2 regions of the Pseudarthrobacter sp. B907 genome follow, and region 2 is predicted to be linked to the other one. Evidence: predicted binding sites of a transcription regulator. Region 2 holds the regulator's gene; the other holds the start of a gene.
The links. Region 2 encodes LexA, which represses DNA repair genes until DNA is damaged. Its sites were predicted from a motif close to TCGAACANNTGTTCGA; they were not measured.

Region 1 (15,609 bases), on a different contig from region 2:
TTGTACGGAAAGAGGTTCAGCACCACGTAGCTGGTCCGCCCGCGGTAGACGATCAGGGAGTCGTCGTCCTCGCGTTCGGGCGCAACGCAGAAGGGACAGTCATCCGGGTTCTTGAACTGGTGCTGGCCGCCCTTGATGTAGGCCATGCGGTGCGGAGTCCACAGGCGCTGGAAGGCGTCCGGCACCCCGGCCAGGCCAAAGTCGTCGGTGATGCCCTCGTCGCCCGGGTATCCCGGGACAGCGCCTGTGGTCTCCTGCACGTGCTGCTCCCCCGCTAGCTGGTCCGGTTGCGGACGGCGTCAACGATCCGGCGGACAGCTTCGGCTACGGGCACGCCGTTGTCCTGGCTGCCGTCACGGAACCGGAAGGACACGGCGCCGGCCTCGGCGTCGTCCCCGCCGGCGATCAGCACAAACGGGATCTTGTCCTTGCTGGCGGTGCGGATCTTCTTCGGGAAGCGGTCCGAGGAGATGTCCACCTCGGCCCGGATCCCGGCGGCCTTGAGCTGGTCGACGACGTCGAACATGTAGTCGTTGAAGGCCTCGGCCACGGGGATGCCGACCACCTGGACCGGAGCCAGCCAGGCCGGGAAGGCGCCGGCGTAGTGCTCGGTCAGGACACCCATGAACCGTTCGATCGAGCCGAAGAGGGCGCGGTGGATCATGACCGGGCGCTGGCGGGTGCCGTCGGCGGCCTGGAACTCGAGCTCAAAGCGCTCGGGCAGGTTGAAGTCCAGCTGGATGGTGGACATCTGCCAGGTCCGGCCGATGGCATCGCGGGCCTGCACCGAGATCTTGGGGCCGTAGAACGCGGCTCCGCCCGGATCCGGGACCAGTTCCAGTCCGGATTCCTTGGCGACCTCCTCGAGGGTGCGGGTGGCTTCCTCCCAGACCTCGTCCGAGCCCACGGACTTCTCCGGGTCCTTGGTGGAGAGTTCCAGGTAGAAGTCCTCCAATCCGTAGTCCTTGAGCAGGCCGAGGACGAAGTTCAGCGTCTTGGTGAGCTCGTCCTTCATCTGCTCGCGGGTGCAGTAGATGTGGGCGTCGTCCTGGGTCATGCCCCGGACGCGGGTGAGGCCGTGCACAACGCCGGACTTCTCGTAGCGGTACACGGAGCCGAATTCGAAGAGCCGGAGCGGCAGTTCGCGGTAGGAGCGGCCGCGGGAACGGAAGATCAGGTTGTGCATGGGGCAGTTCATCGGCTTCAGGTAGTAGTCCTGGCCGGGCTTGCGCACGGTGCCGTCCTCGTTGAGTTCCGCATCGATGTGCATCGGGGGGAACATGCCCTCGCGGTACCAGTCCAGGTGGCCGGAGACTTCGTAGAGGTGGCCCTTGGTGATGTGCGGGGTGTAGACGAACTCGTAGCCGGCGTCGACGTGGCGCTGGCGGGAGTAGTCCTCCATGGCCTTGCGGATGATGCCGCCCTTGGGGTGGAACACCGGCAGGCCGGAGCCCAGTTCGTCCGGGAAGGAGAACAGGTCGAGCTCGGCGCCGAGCTTGCGGTGGTCGCGGCGCTCGGCCTCGGCGATCCGCTCCTGGTAGGCCTTGAGGGCTTCTTTCGTGGGCCACGCGGTGCCGTAGATGCGCTGGAGCTGCTTGTTCTTTTCGCTGCCGCGCCAGTATGCCGCGGAGGAGCGGGTCAGGGCGAAGGCGTTGGAGATCAGCTTGGTGTTGGGCAGGTGCGGGCCGCGGCACAGGTCGCACCAGAGAGTGGTGCCTTCCTTGCGCTCCACGTTGTCGTAAATGCTCAACTCGCCGGCGCCCACCTCTACGGAGGAGCCGTCGGCGTCGGAACCGGCGCCCTTGAGACCGATCAGTTCAAGCTTGTACGGCTCGTCCTTCATGGCTTCGCGCGCCTCGTCCTCGGAAACGACCCGGCGGACGAACTTCTGGTTCTGGTTGATGATCTTCTGCATCATCTTTTCCAGGGTCTTCAGGTCCTCCGGGGTGAACGGCTCAGCGACGTCGAAGTCGAAGTAGAACCCGTCGGTGATGTACGGGCCGATGCCGAGCTTCGCGTCGGGGCGCAGCTGCTGCACGGCCTGGGCCATCACGTGGGCTGTGGAGTGGCGCAGCACGTTGAGGCCGTCCGGGGACTCGATGGTGACGCCCTCGACCGTGGCGCCCTCGGGCAGCGGCTGGTCCAGGTCCTTGAGTTCGCCGTTGACGCGGGCTACAACAACGTCGCGGCGCTCAAAAAAGAGTTCCGCGCCGGTGGTCCCGGTAGTCACCTTGGTCTCTTCGCCGTCGACGAGAAGGGTGATCTGCTGGGCATCTGACACGGGTGTCTCCTATTCAAAGTTAAGGCTTCGTAGCTTGTGGCGTACGGGGACCACAGCCAGCCTCGTCCATGCTATCGGGTTCCGGATAGGCCAACCAACGCGGCCCGCCGCCTGTCGACCGGCCGCCGTTCAGCGGGAGTTCGGGGGGGTCAGCCACCCATGCCGGTGATGGCGAGGTGGCGCCGGATGCCGTCCAGCGGGCCCGGTTCGGAGGGTTCCGACGCCGGCGGTGTCCCCGCCCCGCCGGGTCCTCCGGCAGCCGGTGCGGGGAAGGGCAGGGTCTCGGTGCGGCTGAGGTCCCAGGCCATGGAGGCGCTGATGCTGATGCCGCGAGGCCCGGTCCGCCGGGTGGTGCCGCGGATCAGCAGCAACCGGGTCCCGAAGAGCAGCGGGCCGGACTGCTCCTGGGCCTCGTGGAAGAAGACCGAGTCCACGCAGCCGGTGCCGTCGTCGATGCTGATGAACACCACCCGCCGACCGCCGCGCATCGGCGGGGTCTGGGTGGCCACCCGGACCCCGGCCACCAGCACCTCGGTGCCGTTGCGCAGCCCCAGCAGCTGATCCGCCGTCGTGACGCCAAGTTTCTGCAGCAGGGGCCGGTGGCTGGCCATCAGGTGGCCGCTGACATCCAGGGCCATCAGGTCCAGTTCTGCCCGGACAGTCTCCACCAGTGTGGGGGCCGGCAGCCCGGACTTGATGTTTTTGAGCTCGACGTCGCCAAGCGGCAGGGCCAGCTGCCCTTCGATCACTTCGACACCTTTGCGTTGCGCCCTGCCCTGGAGCTTTTGCAGGTGCTGGACCAGGTCAGCCCGGTTGGCGGTTCCGCCGGAGGACCGGTGCAGCGAGTCGAAGGCGCCCAGCTGGGCCAGGCGCTGGATGCTCGGTTTGCTGATCCGGGAGCGTGCCCGCAGGTCCGCGAGGGAGTCATAGGGCTGGCCGGCCACGATCCTCTTGAGCTCGGCCCCGGAGAGCCCGAAAATGCCGTTGATGCTCAGCCGGATGCCGAGCTTGCCCCGGTCCGGACCGGTTTCCACCCGCTCCACCCGGTATTCGGCCTGGCTGCGGTTGATGTCCAGCGGCAGGATGGGGATCCCCAGCCGGCGGGCCTCGGCGACCAGCAGCCGCTTCGGGTACATGCCGGGGTCGTGTTCCCAGAGCCCGGCGAGGAAGGCCTCGGGGTGGTGGGTCTTGAGCCATGCCGACTGGTAGGTGGGCACGGCGAAGGCGGCGCCGTGGGCCTTGCAGAAGCCGAAGCTGCCGAAAGCCTTCAGGGTCCCCCAGACCTTGTCCACTACTTCAGGTGTGTAGTTCCGGATCCGTGCCTCGCGGCGGAAGAACTCCTCCACCTTGGCTTCGAGCATCTCATTGCCGAGGGCGCGGCGGAATTCATCGGCCCGGGCCAGCCCGCACCCGGTCATCACGTCGAAGGTTTTGAGGATCTGTTCGTGGAAGACCGTCACCCCGTGGGTCTCCTGCAGCACCGGTTTGAGGTCCGGGTGCGGGTAGACCTCCGGCGCAAAGCCGTGCCGGTGCTCCAGGAAGGGACGGACCATGTCCGACTTCATCGGCCCGGGCCGGAACAGCGAGATATCGATGATGAGGTCGTTGAATTCCCGTGGAGCCAGCTTGCCGATCAGTTCCCGCTGCCCCGGGGACTCGATCTGGAAACAGCCCAGGGTATGGGTGCTGCGGATCAGCTCATAGGTGGGTTCGTCGTCGAGCGGGACGGCGTTGAGGTCGATCGTCCCGTCCGCGGCGATGTAGTCCGGTCCGGTGCCGTCCGGCCCTGCCGGGTGGCGGCCGGCGGCCACCACCTCGGCCTTGGAGGGGTGCAGCCGGATTACCTCCCGTACCGCGAAGGCCATGGCGCTCTGCATCCGGACGCCCAGGACGTCGAGTTTGAGCATGCCCATCGGGTCCATGTCGTGCTTGTCGAACTGGCTCATCGGCAGGCCCAGGCCGCTGGGCTGCACGGGGGTGCGGTCCAGCAGGGTGGCATCGCCCAGGATCACCCCGCAGGGGTGCATCGAAATATGGCGCGGCAGCCGGTCCAGCCGTTCGGTCAGGTCCACCAGCAGGTCAAGCTGCTGGTTTTCGGTGAAGTCCCGCTGCTCCACCCGGCCGGCGAATTCCTTCAGCTCCGGCTTTTCCACCAGGGCTTCGCGGAAGTTCCGGGCCGAAAACCGCCACAGCTGCTTGGCGATCTCGTCGATGTCACTGCCGTCCATGCCCAGGGCCAGGCCGGCGTCACGGACGGCCCCGCGGGCGCGGTAGCCGTTCTGCATGCTCATCAGGGTCACTCGTTCGGAGCCGAAGCGCTCAAAAATTTTGCGGTAGACGTTGTGCCGCTCAGCGCTTTCGACGTCGATGTCGATGTCCGGGAGGGTGGCGCGGTCCCGGGACAGGAAGCGTTCGAAGATGAGGTCATGCTGCAGCGGATTCACCTGGCTGACGTCGATCAGGTAGTTGACCAGGCTGGAGGCGCCGGAGCCGCGGGCGGCGGCTCGCACCCCCATGTCCAGGATCATCCGGGAAACCTCGGCGACGGTGAGGAAGTAGGAAGCGAAGCCCAGGCCGTCGATGATCCGCAGCTCATGCTCCAGCCGGGCGTGCAGCTCCTCGGCGGCCTTTCCGGCGATGCCCGGGAACCGCCGGCTGATGCCCGCCTCGCAACGCTGGGTGAGCTCCACCAAAGGGTCCCCCGCAATGCCGATCACTGAGGCTTCCGGAACCACAGGCTGCTTCCACCCCATGTCCGTGACCGGATCCATCCGGCACCGGTCCGCGAGCGCCTCGGTGTGCGCCAGCAGGCTTTTCAGGTCCGCGGCGCCGTACCCGGCGGAGTGCATGATTTCCTTACCCAGGCGCAGCATCTGGGCGGAGGATTTCAGCCAGCCTTGTCCGTTGGGTTGCAGCTGCGGCGCGGCGGAAAGTTCGGGCAGGGACTTCAGGGTGCGGGCGGAGTCGAGCACGTCCGCCGTCGCGGCGCCGTCCTCAGCGCAGTACCTTACGGCGTTGCTCAGCACGGCGGGAACGGCGTGTTCCGCGGCGAGCTTGAGCATCCGTACGGCGTGGGCCGTGCTCAGGGGTTCTCCGGGCGGGCTGAGCTGCGAGACGACCTCTGCGGCGATGGTGCCGGCGGGCATGGTCTCCAGCCAGCGTTTGAAAAGGGTGCGGGGCCGGAGGTAGCGCCGACCGCCCATGGAGCGGCCGACGTCGGAGTCCGGGCCGAGCAGGACGGTCAGGACCGGCTTGAGGGTCTGCGGATCCAGGGTGCGCGAGGCCAGCTCCGCCCGGGTCACGGCGACAGGAACCGCCCCGCCGGCCTTGCCCGTGGTGCGGGCATGGGCGTCGGAGACCAGCCGGCACAGTGCCCGGTAGCCTGCGCCGTGGTTCTGCCCGTGCGCTAGCACCACGACGCGTCCCCCGACCTGGGTGCGGAGGTCGCCGTCGTCGTCGAACACCGCGAGGTCCACCCCGACCACAGGATCGAGCCCGGCGGCCATGCAGGCCTTCAAGTGCTTTACGGTGCCGTAGAGCCCGTCGCGGTCCGTGCAGGCGAGCGCCGTGGCCCCGTCCGCGGCGGCGGCAGCGGCAAGTTCATCCGGCCAGGACACCCCGTAGTGGGCGCTGAATGCGGTGGAGACATGCAGGTGGGTGAAGCTCATGCCGACTCGGGCTTCCGGAGATGGGGCAGGGCATCGTGGATCCGCAGCAGCCGCCAGCGCCCGCTGCCTACGTGCCGGCTCAGGTCCAGGGTGAGGGTCCGCTCCGGATTGGCGGCATCGGTAACCTGGACCCGCCAGATCTCGTGGTCCACCAGGCCCGGGCCGCCGCCCAGCGGGGCACGCTGCTCCTCCGCCCACCACTGGCGCCGCTCGAACCAGCGGACCGGCTCGGCGCACACCTCGTAGTGCCGACCGGCCCAGTCGAGGGACCGGGGCTGGCCGTCCGGGGCGCAGGCGACGTCGACAGACTCGCTGAACATGCCCATAACGTCTCCCGGAAAGTGCCTACTCCCGGCCAGAACACGCGTGGGTGAGAACACCGGGATTCGAATATATCTTCGAACACTTCCAGTCTACGACGCCGTGGTGACAAAACATAGATCGGGGGTGGACGGACGCAGGCGCAGGTAGCAGGATTGAGCCATGAGCTCCCACAGCGCACTCCTGAAGCACGTAAGCATCGCCGCCAAGGATTCAACCTTGGTGGCGAAGTTCGATATAGACGGGAATATTCCGAGTTCCGGGGCCTACGTGGTCGGGCTCGTGGCCGCCACTCCTGACCATTCCCACCAGCGCCGAATGGAAATCGAGTTCATGAACGGCGAGGCTGTGTCATTTTTCTGCTTCAGCCATGACGGCACGGAGGAGAACTTTGACCTCAAGGGCGTGGAGCACTCCGGCAACACCATCACCGGGAACTTTCCGCTCAGCACTGTGATGGGCCTGACCAAGGGCCATCTGATGACGGCGTTCAGCGATTGCGAGGGCCGGGACTACCAGGCCAACGTACCCGTCGAAGAGTCGCTTTAAACCGAGGGGGCAGGCCTTAGCTGGAGGCCTTGTACACGTCCAGCTCGAGCCGGATGAAGGCGTCGATCATGGCCCGGTAGGTTTGCTCCACGATTTCCGCGTCAATGTCTTTCTGCTCCGCCGTGGCCTTGACGTGTTCGAGCACCCGCTCCACACGGCCCGGGGCGCGGACCTCGGCACTGTCGGCCTTGAGCGTCCCGGCGATCCGGATCAGCCGTTCGCGCCGGCCGATCAGTGCGACGATCTGCTCGTCCACCTCGTCGACAGCCACCCGCACGGCGGCGAGCTGTTCCTTGTCGGCCTGGGCGTCTTTGTCGTCTCCGTGATTTGTGGACATGTGCATGACAGTATCGAACGATGCAACCACGAGTCGACTTCATCTCATTGGGTGTCCGCAGCGTTGACGCCTCGCGCCGCTTCTACGCCGAGGGCCTCGGCTGGCCCGTCCACCGCGAGGTGCCCGGCGAGGTGGTCTTCCTGCAGGCCAACCACGGGCTCATCCTCTCGCTCTGGGACGCCGGGCAGATGCAGGCCGAGGCGGGGACCGACGCCCCGGCCGGCGTCCCCTGCATCACGCTCAGCCACAACGTCGGCAGTGCGGCGGAGGTGGACCAGGCACTGCGCCAGGCGGAGGCAGCGGGCGCCCTCGTGGTGGCGGCCCCGAAGACCCAGCCGTGGGGCGGGTACACCGGCTACTTCGCCGACCCGGACGGCTTCCGCTGGGAGGTCGCCTTCAACCCCACCTGGACGGTCGACGCCGGCGGTAAAGTCACGGTCTAGGCCCAGCCCTAGAACAGGCTCCCCACGGGCCGGATCAGCTCCGGGGAGTCGTTCCTGACGTTCCCGACGGCGGTGCCCACGGCGTCGATCGTCCAGCCCTCCGCGACGTCATGCGCGCCAGCCCGCACCACCCCCACGAGGGCGGCGGCGTCGTCCGCGTGCGGATCCAGCCAGGTCGCCGTGGTCTTCCGGTCCATCGGCAGCGGAACCCGGTCGTGCAGGGCCGTCAGTTCCGCGAGCATCCCGTCCGCGTAGCCCTCCGGCGGGGAGTCGGTGGTGAGGATCGACGTCGAGAGCAGCCAGCGCCCCGGATCCCCCTCGGCCTTGGACGGGTCTTTCCACCATTCGTAAAGGCCCGCAAAGACCACCGGGCTGCCGTCCTTCGGGTGGACGTAGTAGGGCTGCTTGCCGCGGCCTTCGCCCTTCCACTCGTAGTAGCCATCCGCCGGGACCGCGCAGCGCCGGGAACGGGTGGCTTTGCGGAATGCGGGCTTCTCCAGCACGCTCTCACTGCGCGCGTTGATCATTTTCGAGCCGATGCGCGGGTCCTTGGCCCAGGACGGCACGAGTCCCCAGCGGGCAATGTGCAGTTGCCGCACCGCCTCCCCGTCCACCAGCCGCTCAAGCAGGATCGGCACGTCCGCCGTCGGTGCCACGTTCCACGACGGCGGAATGACCACCTCCTCCTCGAGTTCGGCGTCGAATTCGGCCAGCAGGTCCCCGACGGCCCGGGCCATCACGTAGCGTCCACACATGGCACCAGCATGCCACCGGGAGCCGCTCGGCCGGAATAGCGTCCGGGAATAGCGGGCCGCAGGTTACGGTTATTGGTAGTGACGTACGACTTTTGTCGGCAACCGGCGCTGCCACCCATCACCGGCGAGCAGCGCCGCCAACCAGCTTTGAGGAGAACTTCGTGGACTTCACCCCCGATTCCGGCACCATCACCATGTTTTCGACCACCTGGTGCGGCTACTGCAACCGGCTGAAGAAGCAGCTGGACGCGCAGGGCATCGGGTACACCGAGATTAACATCGAGGAAGTCGAAGGCACCGCCGAACTCGTGGAGCAGCTCAACGGAGGCAACCGCACCGTCCCCACCGTGCTGTTCCCGGACGGCACCGCGGCCACCAACCCCTCCGCGGCCGAGGTCAAGAGCCGCCTCGCGGCCTAACGCCCCCCCTTTTTAGGACACACCCCACCACACCATTTGCGGCGCGGACTCCCGGCTAATCCCAGGAGCCCGCGCCGTGCCGCTTCCCGCCACGGGAGCGGGATGAGAGGAGCCACCCGCATGGTCCACAAAGTCAAAGGCGCCGTCGTCCGGTCCAAAAACGCCCCCGTCACCCTTGAGACCATCCTCGTCCCGGATCCCGGACCCGGCGAGGCCCTGGTGGACGTCCTCACCTGCGGCGTCTGCCACACCGACCTGCACTACAAGCAGGGCGCCATCAACGACGACTTCCCGTTCCTGCTCGGCCACGAAGCCACCGGCGTGGTCAGCGCCGTCGGCCCCGGCGTCACCGAAGTGGCCCCCGGCGACCGCGTGGTGCTGAACTGGCGGGCCGTCTGCGGCGAATGCCGGGCGTGCCGCCGCGGCGAACCGCAGTACTGCTTCAACACCCACAACGCCACCCAGAACATGACACTCGAGGACGGCACCGAACTCTCCGCAGCGCTGGGCATCGGTGCCTTCGCCGAGAAGACCCTCGTCGCCGCCGGGCAGTGCACCAAGGTGGACCCCGACGCCGACCCAGCCGCAATCGGCCTGCTCGGCTGCGGCGTCATGGCCGGCCTCGGCGCCGCCATCAACACCGGCAACGTCAAGCGCGGGGATTCCGTCGCCGTGATCGGCTGCGGCGGCGTGGGTGTGGCGGCCGTGGCCGGCGCCGCGCTCGCCGGGGCCACCACCGTGATCGCGGTGGACATCGACGCCAAGAAGCTCGAACGCGCCAAGGAACTCGGCGCCACCCACACCGTGGACTCCGCCGCCGTCGACCCGGTCGAGGCGATCCGGGAACTGACCGGCGGTTTCGGCGCCGACGTCGTGATCGACGCCGTCGGGCGTCCCGAGACCTATAAGCAGGCCTTCTACGCCCGCGACCTCGCCGGCACCGTGGTCCTGGTGGGCGTCCCCAGCCCGGACATGACCCTTGAACTGCCACTGCTGGACGTGTTCGGCCGCGGCGGCTCCCTGAAGTCCTCCTGGTACGGCGATTGCCTGCCGTCCCGCGATTTCCCCATGCTGATCGACCTCTACCGGCAGGGCCGGCTGGACCTGGATGCCTTCGTCACGGAACGCATCACGATCGACCAGATCGAGGACGCCTTCGAGAAGATGCACGCCGGCGCCGTCCTCCGCTCGGTGGTGGAACTGTGAGCGGCGCTGCCGGCAGCAGCCTGCGGATCGAGCAGCTGGTCACCTCCGGGACGTTCTCGCTCGACGGCGGCACCTGGGACGTGGACAACAACGTCTGGATCCTCGGCAACGAGGAGGAATGCGTGGTGATCGATCCGGCCCACGACGCCGCAGCCGTCGCCGCCGCCGTCGCAGGCCGGACCGTCACAGCCATCCTGCTCACCCACGGCCACGACGACCACATCGCCGCAGTCGGCGAATTCAGCCGCCTGGTCAAGGCTCCGGTTTACCTGCACCGCGACGACTGGATGCTCTGGGACCGGGTCTTCCCCGGGACCGAGCCGGACCACGGCATCGAGGACGGCGACACGTTCGACGTCGCCGGCGCCCGCCTCACGGCGCTGCACACCCCTGGCCATTCCCCCGGCTCCGTCAGCTTCCACTTGGCGGACGAAGGCACCGTCTTCACCGGCGACACCCTCTTCCAGGGCGGGCCGGGCGCCACCGGGCGGTCCTTCAGCGACTTCCCCACCATCATCGCGTCCATAAAGGCCCGCCTGCTCACGCTCCCGGCGGAGACCGTGGTGCGCACCGGGCACGGGGACTCGACGACCATCGGCGCCGAGGCGCCCCAGCTTGCGGACTGGATCAAGCGGGGCCACTGACCCGGTGGGCAGCGGTTCCCTGTTACCCCACTTCGACGTGAATGTGGTCGTCCCGGTGGAACATGCGCCGGCCCTCCGTGCCGTTGAAGAGGACCCACAACACAGATCCGTCCGGCGTGGCACCGTCCACTGTGCCCCGGCCGAGGTACCTCCTGTCGGCGGTGACCCGAACCGGCAGGCCGCGTGGGAGTGCCGCCCAGGGCAGGCGCACACCCCGCGTGGCGACGCCGGCGGCGCCCTCCGGCGTGGCCATCAACCGCGTCCCGGCGATGTGGCTGCCGGCGCTCCGGCACTTTTGGCCATGCCGGCGGCCGCGTACGGTTCGAGGTTGTTGAACGTGTAGAGGTGGACGCCGGCCAAAGCGGGCCGGACCGCCGACAGCTCGGACACGAGGCGTTGGGGAGAATAGTTGCCGCCGTCCAGCAGCCGACGGGCGAGCGGTCCCCTGCGGCTGATGAAGCGCAGGGACGGCCCCACTCCGATCTTGGTTGCCAGGGAGACGAGCTTGGTCCGGGGTACGGATCCGGCGACTCCGGCCCACACCGGCAGCGTGACACCCTCGCGGCGCAGCAACTCCACGTACCAGCCGATCCGCGCACCCGAGAAACACATCTGCGTGACCACGCTGGAGGCAAGATGCTGTTTTTCCAGCAGCGCATCGAGCATATGGAGTTGGCTCTGCTGCGGGTGCCCTTCCGGGTAGCCGGCGACGCCCGCTGCAATGCGCCCGCCGGAGATCTCGGCAATGTCCTCCAGCAGGCGGGCGCTGCTCGGGTAGGGGCCGGCTGCCTGCGCCGCGTCGCCGCCGACGGCGAAGACCTCGGTGACCCCGGCAGCCTCGCAGACTTTGAGGATGCCTGCGAGTTCCGCGCGGCCTTCGAGGCTGCGGGCCGCGAGGTGGGGCACCACGCGGTAACCGAGCTGGCCCAGCTGGACCGCCGTTTGCACGGTGGGCTTGACCCCGTGATGCGGAAGGCAGGTGACCGTGAGTTTCGAGCCCGCCGGGAGGGCCGCCTGAACCCTGGCGACGATGCCGTCGGTGGGAACGATTTCCAGCCGCGTGGGAAGCTGCGGATCACTACCGGCGGGCCGGGTTGAGGGGGAAGTGGACGTAAGAGAATGAACCGTCACGAGGTACTCCAAGGAATAGCCGGCGCAAGGCGCCGGAGCGGACATGCGAAGCCCCGTATGAGGGGGCTTCGCATGATCGTGGGGACGCGTCAGCGAAGGATGACGGTCCTGTTGCCGGAAAGAATGATTCGTCCTTCGGCATGCCAGCGGACGGCGTTCGTCAGGGCTTTGCATTCGGCGTCCCGGCCCACTGCGACCAGGTCAGCGGGGGTGTAGGTGTGGTCCACCTCGATCACCTGCTGGGCAATGATGGGTCCCTCGTCCAGCTCGGAATTGACGTAGTGCGCGGTGGCCCCGACGGTCTTGACGCCCCGGTCGTACGCCTGGTGGTAGGGCTTGGCGCCCTTGAAGCTCGGCAGGAAGGAATGGTGGATGTTGATGGCCCTGCCGGCGAGGCGGCCCGTGAGGTTGTCACTCAGGACCTGCATGTAGCGGGCGAGGACCACCAGCTCCACCTGGTAGCTATCCACCAGTGAGAGCAGCGTTGCTTCGGCGGCGGGCTTGGTTTGCTGGCTCACCGGCACGTGATGGAACGGAATCCCGTGCCAGGTGACGAGATCCTCGTGGTCCTGGTGGTTGGACACGACGGCCACGATCTCCACGGGCAGTTCGCCGATGCGGGCGCGGAAGAGCAGGTCGTTGAGGCAGTGGCCGTATTTGGACACCATGACCAGAATCCTCTCTTTCCGGCCGTGGCGTTCGAGCCGCCAATTCATGTCCCACTCCCCGGCCACCGGAACGAAATCCTGCCGGAGGGCTTCGACGTCAGCGCCCGCACCCGCTGCGACGAAGTGCACGCGCATAAAGAAGTGCTGTTCCTGCCGGTCGCCGAACTGCTTGATGTCGATGATGTTGCAGCCGTGGGCCAGCAGGAATTCAGAGACGGCGTGGATGATTCCGGGTGACTCGGCGCAGTCGAGGGTGAGGACAAATTCCGTGCCGGGCGCCACCGGCTTTTCCAACGCCGGGAGGGAGGACGGGGTGGCGGGTGTGGCTTCTCCGGTGGTCACAGGCTGTCCACCGCCTGGCGTCCGCCTGCAACATCCTGCTCAGACTGAAGTTCGTCCTTGAACGCCTGGTAGCGAGCCAGGTGCGCGGGACGGCGGCGCAGGACGAACCATGCCGCGCCGAGGATGATGAACCAGATGGGCGTCACCAGAAGCGCTGTGAGGGTGTCCGGCTGGGTGGTCAGGGTCCAGAGCACGAAGGCAAAGAAGGCGAAGACCGCCCAGACCATGGGGATGCCGCCGGGCATCTTGAACTTCGAGGCGGCATGCAGGTGCGGGCGGCGCCGGCGGAAGGCGATGTAGCTGGCCAGTATGATCGACCAGACGAAGACGAAGCAGACGGCGGAAACGGTGGTGACCATCTCAAAGGCCTTGCCGATGTTCTCACCGGCGTACATCAGGACCACACCCGCCAGCAGCAGCACGCAGGACAGGAACAGCGCATTCTGGGGAACCTTGCGGCGCGACAGGGCACCGAAACGGACCGGCGCGTCACCTTCCTGGGCCAAGCCGTAGACCATCCGGGACGTGGAGTAGATTCCGGAGTTGGCCGAGGACATCGCCGAGGAAAGGACCACCAGGTTGACGACCGTGGCAGCGGCCCCGAGGCCGGCCAGGGAGAACATGGCGATGAAGGGGCTGTGTCCGGCGGCGAACTGGGTCCAGGGGATGACGGACATCAGGATGATGAGGGCGCCCACGTAGAAAAGCAGTACACGGATCGGGATGGAGTTGATGGCCCGGGGCAGGTTCTTCTCCGGGTCCTTGGCCTCTGCCGCAGTGGTGCCCACCAGTTCGATGCCCACGAAGGCGAACACGGCGATCTGGAAGCCGGCGACGAAGCCCATGAACTCGTTCGGGAAGAAGCCTCCGTGGCTCCACAGGTTGCTGAAAGTAGCGGGTCCGGCGTCGGAGCTGAATCCGCTGAAAATCATGAACAGGCCCACGATAATCAACGCCGCGATGGCGATGATCTTGATCAGCGCGAACCAGAACTCGGTCTCGCCGAAGGCCTTCACCGTGGTCAGGTTCAGCAGCAGCAGGATGGCGACGGTGACCAGTCCCGGTATCCACAGGGGTAGCCCGGGCCAGAGCTCCTGGGAGTATCCGGCGATGGCGATAACGTCGGCGATGCCGGTGATCACCCAGCAGAACCAGTAGGTCCAGCCTGTGAAGAAGCCGGCCCAGGGGCCAAGCAAGTCCGCCGCGAAATCACTGAAGGACTTGTAGTGGAGGTTGGACAGCAGCAGCTCACCCATGGCCCGCATGACGAAGAACAGCATAAAGCCGATGATCATGTAGACGAAGATTACGGAAGGGCCGGCCGCCGAGATGGTCTTTCCCGAGCCCATAAACAGGCCGGTGCCGATGGCGCCGCCGATCGCGATGAGCTGGATGTGCCGGTTGCTGAGCTGGCGCTCAAGGTGGGGGGCTTCAACCGGAGCCGAAGGTGGTCGTTGAATCGTCATAAGGAACTCCATCGTTCAAGTGGCACTTCGGTGCCACGATGATTCGGGTTCCTCCCCGCTCTGTCTTGGACCTGAGAGTTTCCGCGTTCCTGCCCCCGCAGACCCGCTTGCACCTTCGGTGAGCCAGGAACGTGCCTGGCTGCTTTCCAGAGTTGCCTCGCCACGGCGGTACATGGGCCTGAGAGATTCCTGGGGAGGATTTGCTCCTACGGCGCCTGCTGTATGTACCGGCAGGACTCTCCCGCCGCAGATCATAGGCATGTTCATTTGTGAATGTTACCGACGGCCCTGTGGCGTGGAGGTTAGCTCCGAACAAAGCGCGCCGTCGTGGGTGCGGTGCCCCGAATGTGCCGGGACCTGCACCCACCATGGCCGGATCACCCTCGAAGGACATCGTCCGGCCGACTCAGTGTGTGATGGATCACTCGGGAAAGTCAAGCCCCGCAAATGTGACATTGCCCGGCGGCCGCATTGTTGCCTCTCCCCGGGATGGCGTGTACGGTGTGAGGCGAATCACCACATTCGAATATGCCTTTCGAGCCGTGGCGGGAGAGTCCTCCCCGTCACCAACGGGCAGGCGCCGTAGGAGCAAATCCTCCCCAGGAATCTCTCAGGCCCATGTACCGCCGCGGCGAGGCAACTCTGGAAAGCAGTCAGGAAAGTTCCTGGCTCACCGACGGTGCAAGCGGACAACGGTCCGCGGAATCTCTCAGGTCCAATACAGAGCGGGGAGGAACCCGGTCCCTTCCGGCGCCTTGCGCCGGCCAAACCTTGGAGTTCCTCTTGACGGTTCAATCTCTTTCATCCAATTTCGCTGACCGCCATATTGGCGCCCGCCGCGAGGCCGACGTCGACACCATGCTGAAGGCTGTCGGCTACGACAGTGTCGACGGCCTGGTCGATACTGCTGTCCCCGATTCCATCCGCCAGGAAAAGCCCCTCACCCTGGCCGCGGCGCTGAGCGAAGTCGAAGTCCTCGCCGAGCTGCGCAATCTGGCCGCCAAGAACAAGACCGCCGTGCAGATGATCGGCCAGGGCTACTACGACACCGTCACCCCGGCCGTGATCCGCCGCAACATCCTCGAAGCCCCGGCCTGGTACACCGCGTACACGCCGTACCAGCCGGAAATTTCCCAGGGCCGGCTTGAGGCGCTGCTGAACTTCCAGACCATGGTCCAGGACCTCACCGCGCTTCCGGTTGCCAACGCCTCCCTCCTCGACGAGGCCACCGCCGTCGCCGAGGCCGTGCTGCTGATGCGACGGGCGAAGAAGACCGTAGGTCAGAAAACAGGCGCCCACGACGGTAAAACCGTCCTCGACGCCGATTGCCTCCCGCAGACCATCGCCATCGTCCGGGGCCGCGCCGAGGCCCTCGGCTT
Region 2 (15,609 bases):
GCGCAGCCCCCGCAGGTTCGTCCGGAGGGGCAGTCGGTTGAGGCGCTCTAGCTGGTCAGTCACCTGCCCAGTTTAAGTGAGACCCTGCCCGGCCCCGAAACTGTGACCGGCAATCCGGCCGCCGGCGCTACTTGGAGGGTACGTAGAGCTGCTGGCCGGGGATGACGCGGGCGGCGCCGAGGTTGTTGAGCTGGACGATGTCCGCGACGACGTCGCGGGGATCCCGTTCCGGAGCCACGGCCCCGGCGATGGCCCAAAGTGACTCCCCCGGCTGGACGGTGACGGTGACCGTAGGCGTGAGCGCCAGCTCCGACGCGGAGTCGGCAGCCTTGGCCGGCGCGTTGAGGAAACCGGCCAGCGAGAGGAGAAGGGCAGCCAGCAGGATCAGCGGCAGGCCAAAGAAGACGAAGCGGCCGCGGCGGGTCAGCCGCAGCGGCGCCTGCCCGGCGGGCACCGTCCGCCGGCTCCGGCCGGACTCCTGGCCGTCGAAGATGCCGTTCGGGCCGAAGGCCTCAAAGCCGGACCCCTCGAACGGGCCCTGAGCGGGAACGGAAACCAGCGAACCGGAAATAGCGCTTACTGCTGACATGAGCTGAGCCCTCCTGGACTTATCTGTGCCGCCCGGCGTACTCCACGTACCTGCCGCCAACCGGCCTAACCATCAAACGCGAACCTTGGAACGTAAACGTTGATCACCATGTTCGAACACAGAACCGAACCCCGAAGTGCTCCTCCGACGCCCTGCTTCGAATACATATTCGAACTTTGTAGTTCCTGTTTTAGCACTTATGAACGAACATTGTCGAGACTCGCTAGAACAAATGTTTGAAAAACTGTGCAGGCTGGCCTACTTTTGAACCAGCAGGACAACCAATTGCAGGACAACCACGGGTGGCGATCAACAGCAGTTGATCAACAGGGTCTGACATTTTTCAGGCCCGCTGGTCCCGGCGGCCACTGCGGCCGGGCGGAACGGAAAGGCGAGGCGAACATGGCAGCACAAGCCGCCGGCGGGAGGGCCGCCCAGCGGAACCCCCAGACCGGCCGGGCGCCGAAGGGCCTCACCGTCCGGCAAAAGAAGATCTTGGAGACCATCCAGCGGTCTGTGACGGACAACGGCTACCCGCCCTCGATGCGTGAAATCGGCGACACCGTCGGGCTCGCCAGCCTCTCCAGCGTCACCCACCAGCTCTCGCAGCTGGAAAAGCTCGGTTACCTGCGGCGGGACCCGAAGCGGCCCCGCGCCATGGAAGTCCTGTTGCCGCTGACGCTCGACGAGGGCGCCACCAAGGTGTCCGGTGTTGCGAAGTCCACCGGCCTGCGGGCCGTCGGCGGCCTCGCGGTCTCGGAGCTGGCCAGCGCCACGGACACAGCGATGGTGCCCTTTGTGGGCCGGATCGCGGCCGGCGGCCCGATCCTGGCCGACCAGGTGGTGGAGGACGTGATGCCGCTGCCGCGCCAGCTGGTGGGCCACGGCGAACTGTTTATGCTCCGGGTGGCCGGCGATTCGATGATCGACGCCGCCATTTGCGACGGCGACTGGGTGGTGGTCCGGCGCCAGAACGACGCCGTTAACGGCGACATCGTGGCCGCCCTGCTCGACGACGAGGCCACGGTCAAGACGTTCCGCCAGCGCGACGGCCACACCTGGCTGCTTCCGCAGAACACCCAGTACGAACCGATCCTGGGTGACCACGCCGTCATCATGGGCAAGGTCGTCTCCGTGCTGCGCTCCCTCTAGCACCCGCGTCGGCACGTCCGGCCGCCGACGCCGACGGCCCCGTCCGCCCGTTCCGGACGGGGCCTTCGCGTTGCCTGTCGGCCTAGGTGGCGGCCTGTTTGGCCGGCGCATCCCGGGCCAGGCGTGCAAGGGCGGCCAGGGCCACCGCAGGGTCGGTGGTGGGCCAGAACGGCGGCAGCGCGGCGCGCAGGAACCCGCCGTAGCGCTCAGTGGACAGCCGGGAATCCAGGACGGCCACCACGCCCTTGTCCGACGTCGAGCGGATCAGCCGGCCGGCGCCCTGGGCGAGCCGGATAGCCGCGTGGGTTGCAGAGACACTCATAAAACCGTTGCCGCCGGCCTGGGCCACGGCACGGGAGCGGGCCGTCATCAGCGGATCATCCGGCCGCGGGAACGGGATCCGGTCAATCACCACAAGGCGGCAGGAGTTACCGGGCACGTCGACGCCCTGCCAGAGCGACATGGTGCCAAAGAGGCAGGTGTCCGGCTCGTCCGCGAACTGCTTCACCAGTGCCGTCATGGTCGATTCCCCCTGGCAGAGGATGCTCATGCCGAGCCGCGGCCGCATCGCCTCGGCGGCTTCCTCGGCGGCGCGCCGGGAGGAGAAGAGGCACAGGGCCCCGCCGCCGGAGGCGCGGATCAGCTTTTCGAGCTCGTTGAGCGCTTCGGGCGACGTGCCGCGGCCGGGCTTGGGCAGGTGCTTCGCGACGTAGAGGATGCCCTGTTTGGGATATTCGAACGGGGACCCGACGTCGACGCCGGTCCAGCTGGGCGCGCCCGGGCCGACCAGGCCCAGGCCTCCGGCTGCCGGCTCGAAGGCCGAGCCGATGGCGAGGGTGGCCGAGGTCAGCACGACGGTGTGGTCGGCGAACAATCCCTCGCGCAGCCGCCCGGCGACGCTGAGCGGGGCGATGTTGATCAGCGCGGGCGCGGAGTCATCGGGCTGGGAGTAGCCCTGTTGCGGGTCGAAACTGCTGTTGCGGGAGAACCAGACCACCTCGCGGTTTTCCTTGGCGGCCAGGAGCCGTTCGCACAGTTCGAGGATCAGCATCAGGCGGGACCGGGCTAGCTGCCGGCCGCCGTCGGCGGTGTTGGCGCTGTCCCCCTTCGAATCCGAAAGCGCGGCGCGGCAGGCGTCACGCAGCTGGTCGACGCAGTCGAGCTGTTCGGTGTTCAGGCCGTTCGGCATCAGCCCGCTGGGGACGCCTTCAATGGCGAGTTCCAGGTTGGACGCGGCGTTGTTGAGCGCGTCGACGGTGATTCCGGTGTGCTTGCGGGCACCTGACGCGGCGGCGTGCACCATGGCGACGGAGAGCTGTCCGGACACGGCGCCGGTCACCCGGTCCTGCAGTTCGTGCGCCTCGTCCACCACCACCACGTCGTATTCGGGCAGCACGGCGAGGCCTTCGAAGGCGCTGACGGCCAGCATGGCGTGGTTGGTGACCACAACGTCGGCGTCGGCGGCGTTTTGCCGGGCGAGTTCGCTGAAGCATTCGGCGGCGAGCGGGCATTTCTGCGCCCCGAGGCATTCCATCGAGGTGACGGAGACTTGCCGCCAGGCGCGGTCGGTCACGCCCGGCATCAGCTCGTCCCGGTCCCCCGTCTGGGTGTCCTCGGCCCACTCGCGGAGCCGGACTACCTCCTTGCCGAGCTGGGAGGACGGCCCGCCCATCGCGGCGGCGAAGTGCGGCACGGAGGTGTCCTCGCCGAGGGAGAATAACTGGCCCTCGGAGGGCTCCTCGGAGGGGAAGCCGCCTTCGAGTTTGTGCCGGCAGACATAGTTGGAGCGGCCCTTGACCAGGGCCACTTTCACCGGCCGGTCCAGGGCGGGGGTGATGGTCTTGAGCAGCCGGGGCAGGTCACGGCCGACGATCTGGGTCTGCAGCGCCAGGGTGGCGGTGGAGACCAGGGTGGGCTTGTCGCTGACCAGCGAGTGGGCGATCAGCGGAATCAGGTACGCCAGGGACTTGCCGGTGCCGGTGCCGGCCTGGACCAGCAGGTGGTCGCCGGTTTCAATCGCGCGGGCCACCTGCCGGGCCATTTCGTGCTGGCCGTCGCGGCTCTGGCCGCCCATGCCGGAGACCGCCCGGTCGAGCAGTTCAACCACGAACTGCTCGCCGGACGGGCCGCTGCCGGACGCGCTGCCTTTGGAGGGACTGCCGGACGGTAGGGCCTCCCCTTCGGCCGCCGCTGGTTCAGTCATTGCTGACGAAGGAATCCAGTTCGGCGGCGAGCCCCTCGCGCACCATCACCACGGCACGGGTGCCGGTCTCCTCGTGGTCGAGGCTGATGATTTCCGCGTCGGTCTCGTGCAGTTTGCTGAGCAGGTCCCCGCGGTTGTACGGGATCATCAGTTCCAGCTTCACACTCGGCCGCGGAATACCCTCGCTGATGGCCTTGAGCAGTTCCGGGATGCCTTCGCCGGTGCGGGCCGAGACCACCACGTGGCGCGGTTCGCGCTGCTTGAGCCGCTCGATCACAAACGGGTCGGCGGCATCGGCCTTGTTCAGGACGATGATTTCCGGCACCTTGCGCGCGTCGACTTCGCTGAACACGGCGCGGACCGCCGCGATCTGGCCCTCCGGGTCAGGGTGGGAGACGTCGACGACGTGAAGGATCAGATCCGAATCCGCGACCTCCTCCAGGGTGGAGCGGAAGGCTTCCACCAGCTGGGTGGGCAGCGAGCGGACGAATCCCACGGTGTCGGCGAGGGTGTAGCCGAGCCCGTCGGCGGTCTCGGCCTTGCGGACGGTCGGGTCCAGCGTGGCGAACAGGGCGTTCTCCACCAGGACACCGGCGTCGGTCAGCCGGTTCAGCAGCGAGGACTTGCCGGCGTTGGTGTAGCCGGCGATGGCCACGGACGGGACGGCATTACGACGGCGGTTGGCCCGCTTGGTCTCCCGGGCCGGCTTCATCGCGGCGATTTCCCGCCGCAGCTTGGCCATCCGGGTGCGGATCCGGCGGCGGTCCAGCTCGATCTTGGTCTCACCGGGGCCGCGGGAACCCATGCCTGCTCCGGCGCCGCCCACCTGGCCGCCGGCCTGGCGGGACATCGATTCACCCCAGCCGCGCAGGCGCGGGAGCAGGTATTCGAGCTGGGCCAGTTCCACCTGGGCCTTGCCTTCGCGGCTCTTCGCGTGCTGGGCGAAGATGTCCAGGATCAAGGCGGTGCGGTCGATGACCTTGACCTTGACGATGTCCTCGAGGCCACGGCGCTGGGACGGTGCCAGTTCGGCGTCGACCACCACGGTGTCCGCGCCGGTGGACATCACGATGTCCTTGAGTTCCTGGGCCTTGCCGGAACCCAGGAACGTGCCCGGGTCCGGCTTGGCGCGGCGCTGGACGAGTCCGTCGAGGACCTCGGAACCAGCGGTTTCGGCCAGCGCCGCGAGCTCGCGGAGGGAGTTCTCGGCGTCGGCGAGGGTGCCTTCGGTCCAGAGCCCGGCGAGGACCACACGCTCCAGGCGCAACTGGCGGTATTCGACTTCGGTGACATCTTCGAGTTCCGTCGACAGGCCGGCCGTGCGGCGGAGCGCGTGGCGCTCCTCGAGGTCCTGCTGGTCGCCGTCGTAGCTGCCGTGCTCCTCATCCAGCCGCGAGATTGCCTGGGCCCGGCCGAACACCGCCCGGGACTCGCCGGAGTGGCCGGCGCCGGAGCCGTTCTTCGAGGCAGGGGCGTCTTTGGAGAGGATCCGGTCGATGACAGCCTGGATTTCCGCAGGGCTCATGTCCTGGGCGGCTGAATCGGGTCCGGTGTTGGGCTGACTGGTCATGGTCTCCTTTGAAGGGTTGGCCCTTCCAGAATAGTGCTGTTCGGTCTCTTGTGGCGCTGTATTCGCGCTGGGCTGACGAGTGTTGGTCATCCATGCCTCCTGGCGTGCCGGCGGCGGCGGTGCCGCGGGCTGGGGCGGGCTCCGGGACGGAGCGCTGGGAAAGGGGAAAGATACAGGCGTGCTGGCGCCTTAAGGAGGGAGAGACTGTCCGCCCGGCCGGGCTCGAAGGAGCACTGCCAAACTCCAAGGTTCTGGCGCTGGCCGTCGGCTCCATGGCAAGAGCATCGCGGGGCGCACTGAGCGGAAGGTGACTACCTGCGTCGCTGCGGGGACGGGACTTCGCTAACGAAAGGAAGGCCCGTGCCGGCTACTTGAAGTTCAAGAACATGTCTTTAACGTTAGCAGACCACGCCCCGGCCCCGGACCGGCCGGGGGCGCGTGTCCCGCGCGCTCGCCGGCTCATCTACGGCTGGTCCGTGCCGGTTTCCCATAGCCCCGGACGGCCAACTAATCTGGCCAGTTATGGAGTCCGCACACTATTTCAGCGCCCAGCCGGCCGGGCCGTTCACCCGCAAGCCCTTGACCGTGGAGCTGGCCGGCGCGCAGCGGACGCTGCAGACGTCCGCCGGGATTTTCAGCCCGGACGGCATCGACAAGGGAACAGCGGTCCTGCTGGCGGACGTTCCCGCCCCGTCGCCGCAGGGGAACCTGCTGGATATCGGCTGCGGCTGGGGTCCGATCGCACTGACCATGGCACTGCGGGCGCCGCACGCCCAGGTCTTTGCGGTGGACGTGAACGAGCGCTGCGTGACCCTGACGAATGAAAATGCCGCGCTGCTGGGGTTGAAGAATGTCACCGCCAGCACCCCCGGCGAGGTGGACCCGGAGTTGCGCTTCGACACCATCTGGTCCAACCCGCCCATCCGGATCGGCAAGGACGAACTCCACGCCCTCCTGCTGCTGTGGCTGCCGCGGCTCGCCCCGGGCGGTTCGGCCTGGCTGGTGGTGCAGAAGAACCTTGGCTCGGATTCGCTTCAGCGCTGGCTCGCCGCGGAGCTGGACAGCAGCTTCACCGTGACCCGGGAAAGCACCTCAAAGTCGTTCCGCATCCTGCGGGTCAGGAAAGCATCCCGCTAGCAACGATCACGGCCGGGCCGCTCAGCTCGACGTGCTCATGGCCGTCCGCGGCCAGGAAGAATTTGACCCCGACGACGCCGCCGGGCACCGTGACGTTCCAGGTGTCCGGGGCGCCCGCGCCGGCCCAGTGCCGGATCGCGACGGCGGCGGCGCAGGCCCCGGTGCCGCAGGAGAGGGTCTCCCCCACACCCCGCTCGTGCACGCGCATGGTGATGGCTCCGACGCCGTCGTGCACCAGCGGTTCGGACGGTACCACGAACTCGACGTTGGTGCCGTGCGGCGGCGCGGGGTCGACCCGGGGCGCCCTGAACAGTTCCGTGGCTTCGAGCTCGGCTTGCTCCGCGAGGGCGACGACGGTGTGCGGGTTGCCCATGCTCACGGACAGCGCTGGCCGGGCAACTTCCAGGCCGTCGGCGCTGACCAGCGAATCCATGGCGCGGGCCGTGGCCTCGCCCGGGAAGATGAACTCCCAGGGGCCCATGTCGACGGCGTAGCCCGCCGCGGTGCGCACCACGGTCTTGACACCGCCGCGGGTTCCAATGGTCAGCGACTCCCCGGCCGGCAGATCCACAAGGCCCTCTTTGATAAGGAAATGGACGAAGACGCGCACGCCGTTGCCGCACATTTCCGAGAGCGAGCCGTCGCCGTTGCGGTAGTCCATAAACCACTCCGCCGCGGGGTGCTGGCCGAGCAGCTCCTGGCCTTCCGGCAGCAGCCGGGAGGGGACGGCTCGGATGAGGCCGTCGGCGCCGATGCCGCGGTGGCGGTCACAGAGGGCGGCCACCTGCTCCGGGGTGACCGAGAGGGCGCCGTGCGGGTCCGCGATCAGGACAAAGTCGTTGCCCGTTCCGTGGCCCTTGGAAAACTTCAGGCCGGCGAGTCCGGCGGTGTCTCCGGCAGTGTCTCCGGCGGGGAGGTGGTCAGCGGCCGCGGCCAGGGTTTCGTCCATGCTCCAAGGTTACCGTTGCGGCCGCGCCGGAACGGAAACGGCGACGCCGGGCTCAGCTGCAGAGCGCAGCGGCCCTGGCCGGCAACTGGGGGTCCTGCCACTCCAGCCAGTTGATCCGGGGGTCGGCGCGGAACCAGGTGAGCTGGCGGCGGGCGAACTGGCGCGTCGCGACGATGGTTTCCTCCGCAGCCTGTGCCGGATCCGACTCGCCGTCGACCACCTTGAGGAACTGCGCGTAGCCCAGGGCACGGGAAGCGGTCTTGCCGCGGCGCAATCCCAGGGCATCCAGGCGCCGCACCTCCGCCAGCAGCCCCTGCGCAACCATGGTGTGGACGCGGGTGGCCAGGCGTTCGCGCAGCTGTTCGCGGTCCACCTCGAGGCCGATCTGCACGGCCGGCTGGAAGTACTCGCGTGAGGGCATGAAGGAACTGAAGGGCCGACCCGTGAGTTCGTAGACCTCCAGGGCGCGGATCACCCGGCGCGCATCACCCAGCCGGCCGGCCGAGACCGGATCCACCCGTTCCAGCCGCGCCCGGAGCGGGGCGAGTCCGGCCGCTGCCTCCTCCTGCTCGAGGCGCTTCCGTATCTCCGGGTTGGTTCCGGGGAACTCGAGGACGTCGAGGGCGGCACGGACGTACAGGCCTGAGCCGCCGGCCAGGATGGCCCGTTTGCCGCGGGCGTGGATGTCCGCGATCACGGCACGGGCCCGCTGCTGGAAGTCGGAGACGCTGGCCTCTTCGGTCACGTCGAGGATATCGAGCAGGTGGTGGGGCACTCCCCTGCGCTCGGCCTCGGTGATCTTCGCGGTGCCGATGTCCATGCCGCGGTAGAACTGCATGGCGTCGGCGTTGACCACCTCGCCGTCGAGGGCCAGGGCCAGCGACACGGCGAGATCCGTTTTGCCGGATCCGGTGGGTCCGACGACGGCGATGACCGGGGGCGTGGAGGCGGCCACGGAACTAGCGGGCGCGCAGCGGAAGGCTCGGCATGCCCAGCGGCACGATGGACGTGCCGCCGGTGCTGCCGCCGGCTCCGGCTCTGGCTCCGGCGTTGGCTCCGCCGGGGGCCGGGGCGCCGCAGGAATCGGCCTGGGACCGGTCCCAGGCGTCGCCTGCGCGGGAGCGGCGCAGGCTGTAGTCCGCGGCCGACGCCGGGTCGGCCACGAGGTGGAATGCCGCGGCCTCGGTGATGGTCACGGTGACGAGGTCTCCGGGGCGGGGCGTTTCGGCGCCGGCGGGCACGGAGAAGTGCACCAGCCGCTGGTCCTGCGCACGGCCGGAGAGGCGGTGGGTTTCCCCGGCTTTGCGGCCTGACTGGGCGGTCACCATAACCTCCACGCGGCGGCCGAGCTGGCGGGCGTTCTCCTCGGCGGCGATCCGGTCCTGCAGCGCGGTGAGCCGTTCGAAGCGTTCCTGCACCACGGCCTTGGGCAGCTGGTCCGGGAGCTCGGCGGCCGGTGTGCCGGGCCGCTTGGAGTACTGGAAGGTGAAGGCGGTGGCGAAGCGGGATTTCTCCACGACGTCGAGGGTGGCCTGGAAGTCCTCCTCGGTTTCGCCGGGGAAGCCGACGATGATGTCGGTGGAGATGGCGGCGTGCGGGATCTTCTCCCGGACCTTGTCCAGGATGCCGAGGAACTTGGCGGACCGGTAGGACCGTTTCATCTCCCGGAGCACCTTGTCCGAGCCGGACTGCAGCGGCATGTGCAGCTGCGGCATCACGTTGGGGGTCTCGGCCATGGCGTCGATGACGTCGTCGGTGAACGCTGCCGGGTGCGGGCTGGTGAACCGGACGCGTTCCAGGCCGGGGATCTCGCCGCAGGCGCGCAGCAGCTTGGAGAACGCCTGCCGGTCGCCGAACTCGACGCCGTAGGAGTTGACGTTCTGGCCCAGCAGGGTTACTTCGATGGCGCCGTCGTCGACGAGGGCCTGGATCTCGGCGAGGATGTCTCCTGGCCGCCGGTCCTTTTCCTTGCCGCGCAGCGCCGGAACGATGCAGAAGGTGCAGGTGTTGTTGCAGCCGACCGAGATGGAAACCCAGCCCGCGTAGACGGAGTCGCGTTTGGTGGGCAGCGTGGAGGGGAACACGTCGAGGGACTCGAGGATTTCCAGCTGCGCCTCGTTGTTGTGGCGGGCGCGTTCGAGCAGGGCGGGCAGCGCGCCGACGTTGTGGGTTCCGAAGACCGCGTCGACCCAGGGCGCCTTCTTGAGGATGGTCTCGCGGTCCTTCTGTGCGAGGCAGCCGCCGACGGCGATCTGCATGCCCGGGTTGGCTTCCTTCACCGGGCGGAGAATGCCGAGGTTGCCGTAGAGCTTGTTGTCGGCGTTTTCCCGCACCGCGCAGGTGTTGAAGACGACGACGTCGGCCAGCTCGCCCTCGGAGCGCACGTAGCCGGCGGCTTCGAGCATGCCGGACATCCGTTCGGAATCGTGGACGTTCATCTGGCAGCCGAAGGTCCGCACCTGGTAGGTGCGGTCCGCGGGCTTCTCATCCGGGGAGGGGGTACCGCCGGGGGCTGGGCTAGGAATGGTCAAACTCACCTGTTAAGGGTACCGGTTCGCTGCGGCCGGTTTTTCGGGCGATGCCGCCGCGGGCCGCCGTGCCGCTGTGCCGGCCGGCCGCGTCAGGCGCCGTCGGCCGGTTCTGCGATCGACGCGTCCACGGCCTCCCCGACGATCCGGAAGGCCTGGGACGGCTGGTAGCCCTTGCGCGCCAGCATGGACGCGAGCCGGCGGACGGTTTTGTCCCGCTCCGCACGGTCTCCCAGGCCGCGGGCGTTCCGCAGCTTGCGCTCCACCAGGTCCCGGGCCGCGGCTTCCTCGTCCTCGTCGCTGAGCTGTTCGAGGGCGCCGGCGGCGGTCTCCTGGTCGATGCCTTTCTCGGCCAGCTCCCGGCGCAGCGCACCCTTGGCAAGCTTGCGCGTCTGAGCCCGGCTGCGGACCCACATGTCGGCGAACTCGGCGTCGTCGATCAGGCGGACTTCTTCGAAGCGGTCGAGGACGGCCTCGGCGACCTCTTCCGGGATGTTGCGCTCAGCCAGTTTGCGGGAGAGCTGCAGCCGGCTCTTGGGCGAGTTGGTCAGCTGCCGTAGCACCACGGCGCGGGCTACCGCGGCGGGATCCGCGTCGGCGTCCTGCTCCGGCGCCGGCCGGGCCCGCGGAGCCGTCGGGCCCGAGGTTCCGGGGCCTTCGGTGCCGTCAACGACGCCGGGGCCAGGATTCCGGGAAGGGAACCCTGACCCCTGGCGGCGTCGTGCGGCCGAGGCCCGGCGGTTAGAAGCCGTCAACGGCCTTCAGCTTCGGTGACTCCTCCGCGTCGGCGGCCTTGACGCCAACGCCGAGCTTTTCCTTGATCAGGCGCTCGAGTTCGGCGGCGAGCTCCGGGTTGTCGCGCAGGAACCGGCGGGAGTTCTCCATGCCCTGGCCCAGCTGGTCCCCGTCGTAGGTGAACCAGGAGCCGGACTTCTTGATCAGGCCGTGTTCGACGCCCATGTCGATGATGCCGCCCTCGCGGGAGATGCCCTGGCCGTAGATGATGTCGAATTCGGCGATCTTGAAGGGCGGGGCCATCTTGTTCTTGACGATCTTGGCCTTGGTGCGGTTGCCCACGGAGTCCGCGCCCTCCTTGAGGGTCTGGATGCGGCGGACGTCGATGCGGACCGAGGCGTAGAACTTCAGCGCCTTGCCACCGGTGGTGGTTTCCGGGGAGCCGAAGAACACGCCGATCTTCTCGCGCAGCTGGTTGATGAAGATGGCAGTGGTCTTGGTCTGGCTCAGCCGGCCGGTGATCTTACGCAGGGCCTGGCTCATCAGCCGTGCCTGCAGGCCCACGTGGCTGTCGCCCATGTCGCCTTCGATTTCGGCGCGGGGCACGAGGGCGGCGACGGAGTCGATGACGATGACGTCCAGCGAGCCGGAGCCGATCAGCATGTCCATGATTTCGAGCGCCTGCTCGCCGGTGTCCGGCTGGGAGACCAGCAGCGCGTCGGTGTCGACGCCGAGCTTGGCGGCGTATTCCGGGTCCAGGGCGTGTTCGGCGTCGATGAACGCGGCGATGCCGCCCTGGCGCTGGGCGTTGGCGACGGCGTGCAGCGCGACCGTGGTCTTACCGGAGGATTCCGGCCCGTAAATTTCGACAATACGGCCGCGGGGCAGGCCGCCAATGCCGAGCGCCACGTCCAGCGCGATGGAGCCGGTCGGGATGACCTCGATGGGCGCACGGACTTCATCGCCCAGGCGCATAACGGAGCCTTTGCCGAACTGCTTGTCAATCTGGGCAAGCGCTGCGTCGAGCGCCTTCTGGCGATCCGGGGCTGCGGCCATGATTCACACCTCTGATACTTTCTCGCTGGAGAGTGGCCGTCGTGGCCGTTGTTATGTCATCACTGACGCTAGTGGCAGCCACTGACAAAGTTGCCGCCGCCGTCGCGTATGTGGAAAACGCTCTGAAAAAAGCATAGCCGGACCCGAACAGATATTCGAACAATCCGGCGGCGTGTCAGGGCCGGACCCGGACGGACCGGCGGCCGCCGGGCCCTACCCGCGGGGCTTGACGTCGCGGCCGAGCCGGCGCTCGGCGGGAACGTCCTGCACGTCGCAGATCGCCAGCCAGACCTGCCTGGGCGGCACCCCGGCGCTGAGCGCCTGGTCCGCGGTGCGGCCGCCGACGCCGGCCAGTACCAGGGAGCTGCTGAGGACACGGGAATATCCCGCCCCGAACTCGTCGTCCATAAGCCGCCAGAAGTCGCTGATTCTCACCAATAAAGTCTCTCACGGGCGCGGACCCTAGAATGGTTGCTATGAGCACCCCACGCGAAGCCGCCCCGGATCCGGCGCACATTTCCGGGACCGGCGACGCTTCCCCGGAGGAGGCGCTGGCCGCCGTCGAACACCAGCTGAGCCTGCTCTGGCGGCGTGCCCGGTCCATGTCCCAGCGGCTCTCCCGGCAGGTCCATCCGGAGATGGAGCCGGCCGCCTACGGCCTGCTGTCGGTGCTGCGGACCAAGGGTCCCATCCGGCTGACCGAGCTGGCCTCCTGCATCGGCGTCGGCAAGCCCTCGGTGAGCCGCCAGGTCGCGTTCCTGGAAGGCCTCGGGCTCGTCTCGAAGCAGGCAGACCCGCTGGACGGCCGAGCCCAGGCCATCAGCCTGACCGCCCAGGGCGAGGAGAAGATGCACCTGGTCCAGGATGCCCGGCGCGAGGTCTTCCGCGAGCGGCTGGCGGAGTGGCCCACCGGCGAACTTGAAGCCTTTGCCGGCTATATGGCCAAGCTCAACGCCAGCTACGAACGCGACGGCTTCCCGCGGGACGAAGACCTCTAGTTCCCGTCCCGGCCGGCCCCTTCGGCACCCGTCTCGGACACGGAAAAGGTCCCCGGCACACCGCCGGGGACCTTCCCTCTGAAAGTAATGGAGTGGGGCTTAGTGCGCCCCGGAGAGCAGGCCGGTGGCCAGCTCGTCGTTCAGCTCGGTGTTGAGCTCACGGTCAAGGTCACGGCCGTAGCGCTGGGCGAATTCCTGCGGCACGGTGTCCGGTACCGCAACGCCCTCGGCCACGGCAACGCGGTCGCTGACTTCGCGGAGCATGCTGGAGAGCGGGACGTCGAGGGCCGAGCAGATCGAGGAGAGCAGCTCCGAGGAGGCTTCCTTCTGGCCGCGTTCCACTTCACTCAGGTAGCCCAGGGATACACGGGCACTGTGCGAGACTTCGCGGAGGGTACGGCCTTGGCGTTGGCGGACATCGCGCAGGACATCACCGATTTCGTGACGAAGTACAACCATCTTGCGCTCCTTCTGTTCGCTCTTTGCCTGATCGGCGAGGCCCACATCCTTCCAGCGGACAACGCCGTTTACGGATACGGGCTGCTTTACCATCTGTATCGCCTTGCTCCCTCGTATGTTCGGTTCGCTGTTGAGGGCGAACGTTGTAATGACTTCATCCTAGGCGCCACCCTTATTCCGGGGCGACACAATGTAACAACTATTCGGAATCAACTTTTGTTCCCGGCAACTTTACCCGCGGTAGCCTGCCGGGGACAGGGCTTCGAGCAGGCGTTCCAGGGCGGCGCCGCAGGCCAGCGCCCGGATCTCCTGGCGGGATCCTTCGAAGCGGTACGCGAACGACGTCGCGCCCTCAGCGGTGGCGAGGCCGATGTAGACGGTTCCCACGTCCTTGCCGTCGTGCGGCTCCGGGCCGGCCACGCCGGTGGTTGACACCCCGACGTCGGCGCCGCAGGCGGCGCGCGCGCCCGAGGCCATCGCGGCGGCGACTTGACCGTCCACCGAGCCGGCGGCGGCCAGGACCTCGCGGGATACCCCGAGGACGTCCGCCTTGACGGAGTTCGCGTAGGCGACGACGCCGCCCTGCAACATGGCGGACGCGCCGGGCGTGTCGGCCAGCACGGCGGCCACCATGCCGGCGGTGAGGGACTCCGCCGTGGCCACGGTCAGGCCGCGCTCGATGGCGCCGGCCACGGCCTGCCCGGCGAGGCGGTGGAGGTTGGGGTGGAGCCGCGGGTGGGGGCCGGGCTGCGGAGTGCTCACGGCGCTCCCTCCTGGACCTGCTGTTTCCGGGCCCGGATGCCGCTGGCACGCAGCTTCAGGGCCTCGACGACATATTCGCCACCGGTCCAGACCGTGATCGCCAGGGCCGCCATCATGACCGCGAAGGCCACGAATCCCAGCCACGGCGCGATCGAGGCCAGCGGCATGACGTAGAGGAAGATCGCCGCGGTCTGGACCACGGTCTTGAGCTTTCCGCCGCGGGAGGCGGGGATGACGCCGTAGCGGATAACGAAGAACCGCAGCGCCGTGACGCCCCATTCGCGGACCAGGATCAGGACGGTGACCCACCACGGCAGTTCGCCGAGCAGCGAGAGCATCACCAGGGCCGAGCCGATCAGCAGCTTGTCCGCGATCGGGTCCGCGATCTTGCCGAAGTCGGTGACGAGGCCGCGGCTGCGGGCGATGTCGCCGTCGAGCTTGTCGGTGTAAATCGCCACCGCGAAGGCGACGACGGCGGCCCAGCGCCACGGTCCGTTTTGGGCGGCGAGGCCAGGGGCATCGGCGACCAGGAACCAGACGAAAAAGGGCACCAGCGCGATCCGCAGCATCGTCAGGATGTTGGGCAGGTTCCAGATCCGCGGGGCGGACCCGGCGTTGGTTTCGGCGCTAGTCACCTTCCTAGGCTACCGTCTCCGCCGGTTACCGTCCGGTGAGCGACCAGGCGTCCTCGGAGCCGTCCTCGTCCCCGGAGCCGCCGTCGTGATAGTCGATCGACTGGGTGCGGTTGTCCAGGTCCGCGGCGACCAGGTCCTCGGCGTAGCCGCCCTGGGCGATGTTGGCGTGGGCGTTCTCGCTCAGCGCGGCGGTCTGGGAATCCGCGGCGACCGGCCCGTCCTGGCCCTTCATGGCGGCCAGGACCGCGGCCAGGTCGTCCGGCTTGACCAGGACGTCGCGGGCCTTGGACCCTTCCGAGGGGCCCACCACTCCCCGGGACTCGAGCAGGTCCATCAGGCGGCCGGCTTTGGCGAACCCGACGCGCAGCTTGCGCTGCAGCATCGACGTGGAGCCGAACTGGGTGGTGACGACCAGCTCGGTGGCCTGCAGCAGGACCTCGAGGTCGTCCCCGATGTCGTCGTCGATCTGCTTCTTTTCCGCCTCGGGGGCGACGTCGTCGCGGTAGACGGCCTTGAGCTGGCCCTTGACGTGCTCGACCACCTTGTGGATCTCGGATTCCGTGACCCAGGCGCCCTGCACACGCATCGCCTTGGAGGCGCCCATCGGCAGGAAGAGCGCGTCGCCCTGGCCGATGAGTTTCTCCGCGCCCGGCTGGTCCAGGACCACGCGGGAGTCGGTGACCGAGGAAGTGGCGAAGGCCATCCGGGACGGGACGTTGGCCTTGATCAGGCCGGTGACGACGTCGACGGAGGGCCGCTGGGTGGCGAGGACCAGGTGGATGCCGGCGGCGCGGGCCAGCTGGGTGATGCGGACGATGGAGTCTTCGACGTCGCGC

Region 1: ABLI39_RS12385 (DUF6504 family protein) is a predicted target of LexA. The motif match lies at 6,336-6,351, and genes of this name have one in related genera.

Annotation. Positions count from the first base shown of each region.
Region 1 is NZ_JBEEQE010000013.1:93,346-108,954, forward strand. Features, by position in the region: gene ABLI39_RS12370 (HIT family protein) at 1-260, opposite strand, end outside; gene thrS (threonine--tRNA ligase) at 275-2,281, opposite strand; gene ABLI39_RS12380 (DNA polymerase III subunit alpha) at 2,431-5,949, opposite strand; gene ABLI39_RS12385 (DUF6504 family protein) at 5,946-6,275, opposite strand; gene ABLI39_RS12390 (hypothetical protein) at 6,433-6,819, shown strand; gene ABLI39_RS12395 (chorismate mutase) at 6,836-7,162, opposite strand; gene ABLI39_RS12400 (VOC family protein) at 7,177-7,599, shown strand; gene ABLI39_RS12405 (SOS response-associated peptidase) at 7,608-8,354, opposite strand; gene ABLI39_RS12410 (mycoredoxin) at 8,516-8,773, shown strand; gene ABLI39_RS12415 (S-(hydroxymethyl)mycothiol dehydrogenase) at 8,894-9,979, shown strand; gene ABLI39_RS12420 (MBL fold metallo-hydrolase) at 9,976-10,623, shown strand; gene ABLI39_RS12425 (methylenetetrahydrofolate reductase) at 10,876-11,754, opposite strand; gene purU (formyltetrahydrofolate deformylase) at 11,844-12,716, opposite strand; gene ABLI39_RS12435 (amino acid permease) at 12,761-14,230, opposite strand; glycine riboswitch at 14,387-14,484, opposite strand; glycine riboswitch at 14,767-14,866, shown strand; glycine riboswitch at 14,867-14,964, shown strand; partial or broken gene gcvP (aminomethyl-transferring glycine dehydrogenase) at 15,014-15,609, shown strand, end outside.
Region 2 is NZ_JBEEQE010000015.1:49,832-65,440, forward strand. Features, by position in the region: gene ABLI39_RS13165 (histidinol-phosphate transaminase) at 1-63, opposite strand, end outside; gene ABLI39_RS13170 (LysM peptidoglycan-binding domain-containing protein) at 128-589, opposite strand; gene lexA (transcriptional repressor LexA) at 992-1,741, shown strand; gene ABLI39_RS13180 (ATP-dependent DNA helicase) at 1,824-3,944, opposite strand; gene hflX (GTPase HflX) at 3,937-5,514, opposite strand; gene ABLI39_RS13190 (class I SAM-dependent methyltransferase) at 6,037-6,651, shown strand; gene dapF (diaminopimelate epimerase) at 6,632-7,600, opposite strand; gene miaA (tRNA (adenosine(37)-N6)-dimethylallyltransferase MiaA) at 7,653-8,555, opposite strand; gene miaB (tRNA (N6-isopentenyl adenosine(37)-C2)-methylthiotransferase MiaB) at 8,560-10,137, opposite strand; gene ABLI39_RS13210 (regulatory protein RecX) at 10,221-10,694, opposite strand; gene recA (recombinase RecA) at 10,870-11,919, opposite strand; gene ABLI39_RS13220 (DUF3046 domain-containing protein) at 12,133-12,354, opposite strand; gene ABLI39_RS13225 (MarR family winged helix-turn-helix transcriptional regulator) at 12,396-12,917, shown strand; gene ABLI39_RS13230 (helix-turn-helix domain-containing protein) at 13,017-13,469, opposite strand; gene ABLI39_RS13235 (CinA family protein) at 13,608-14,138, opposite strand; gene pgsA (CDP-diacylglycerol--glycerol-3-phosphate 3-phosphatidyltransferase) at 14,135-14,773, opposite strand; gene ABLI39_RS13245 (FtsK/SpoIIIE family DNA translocase) at 14,799-15,609, opposite strand, start outside.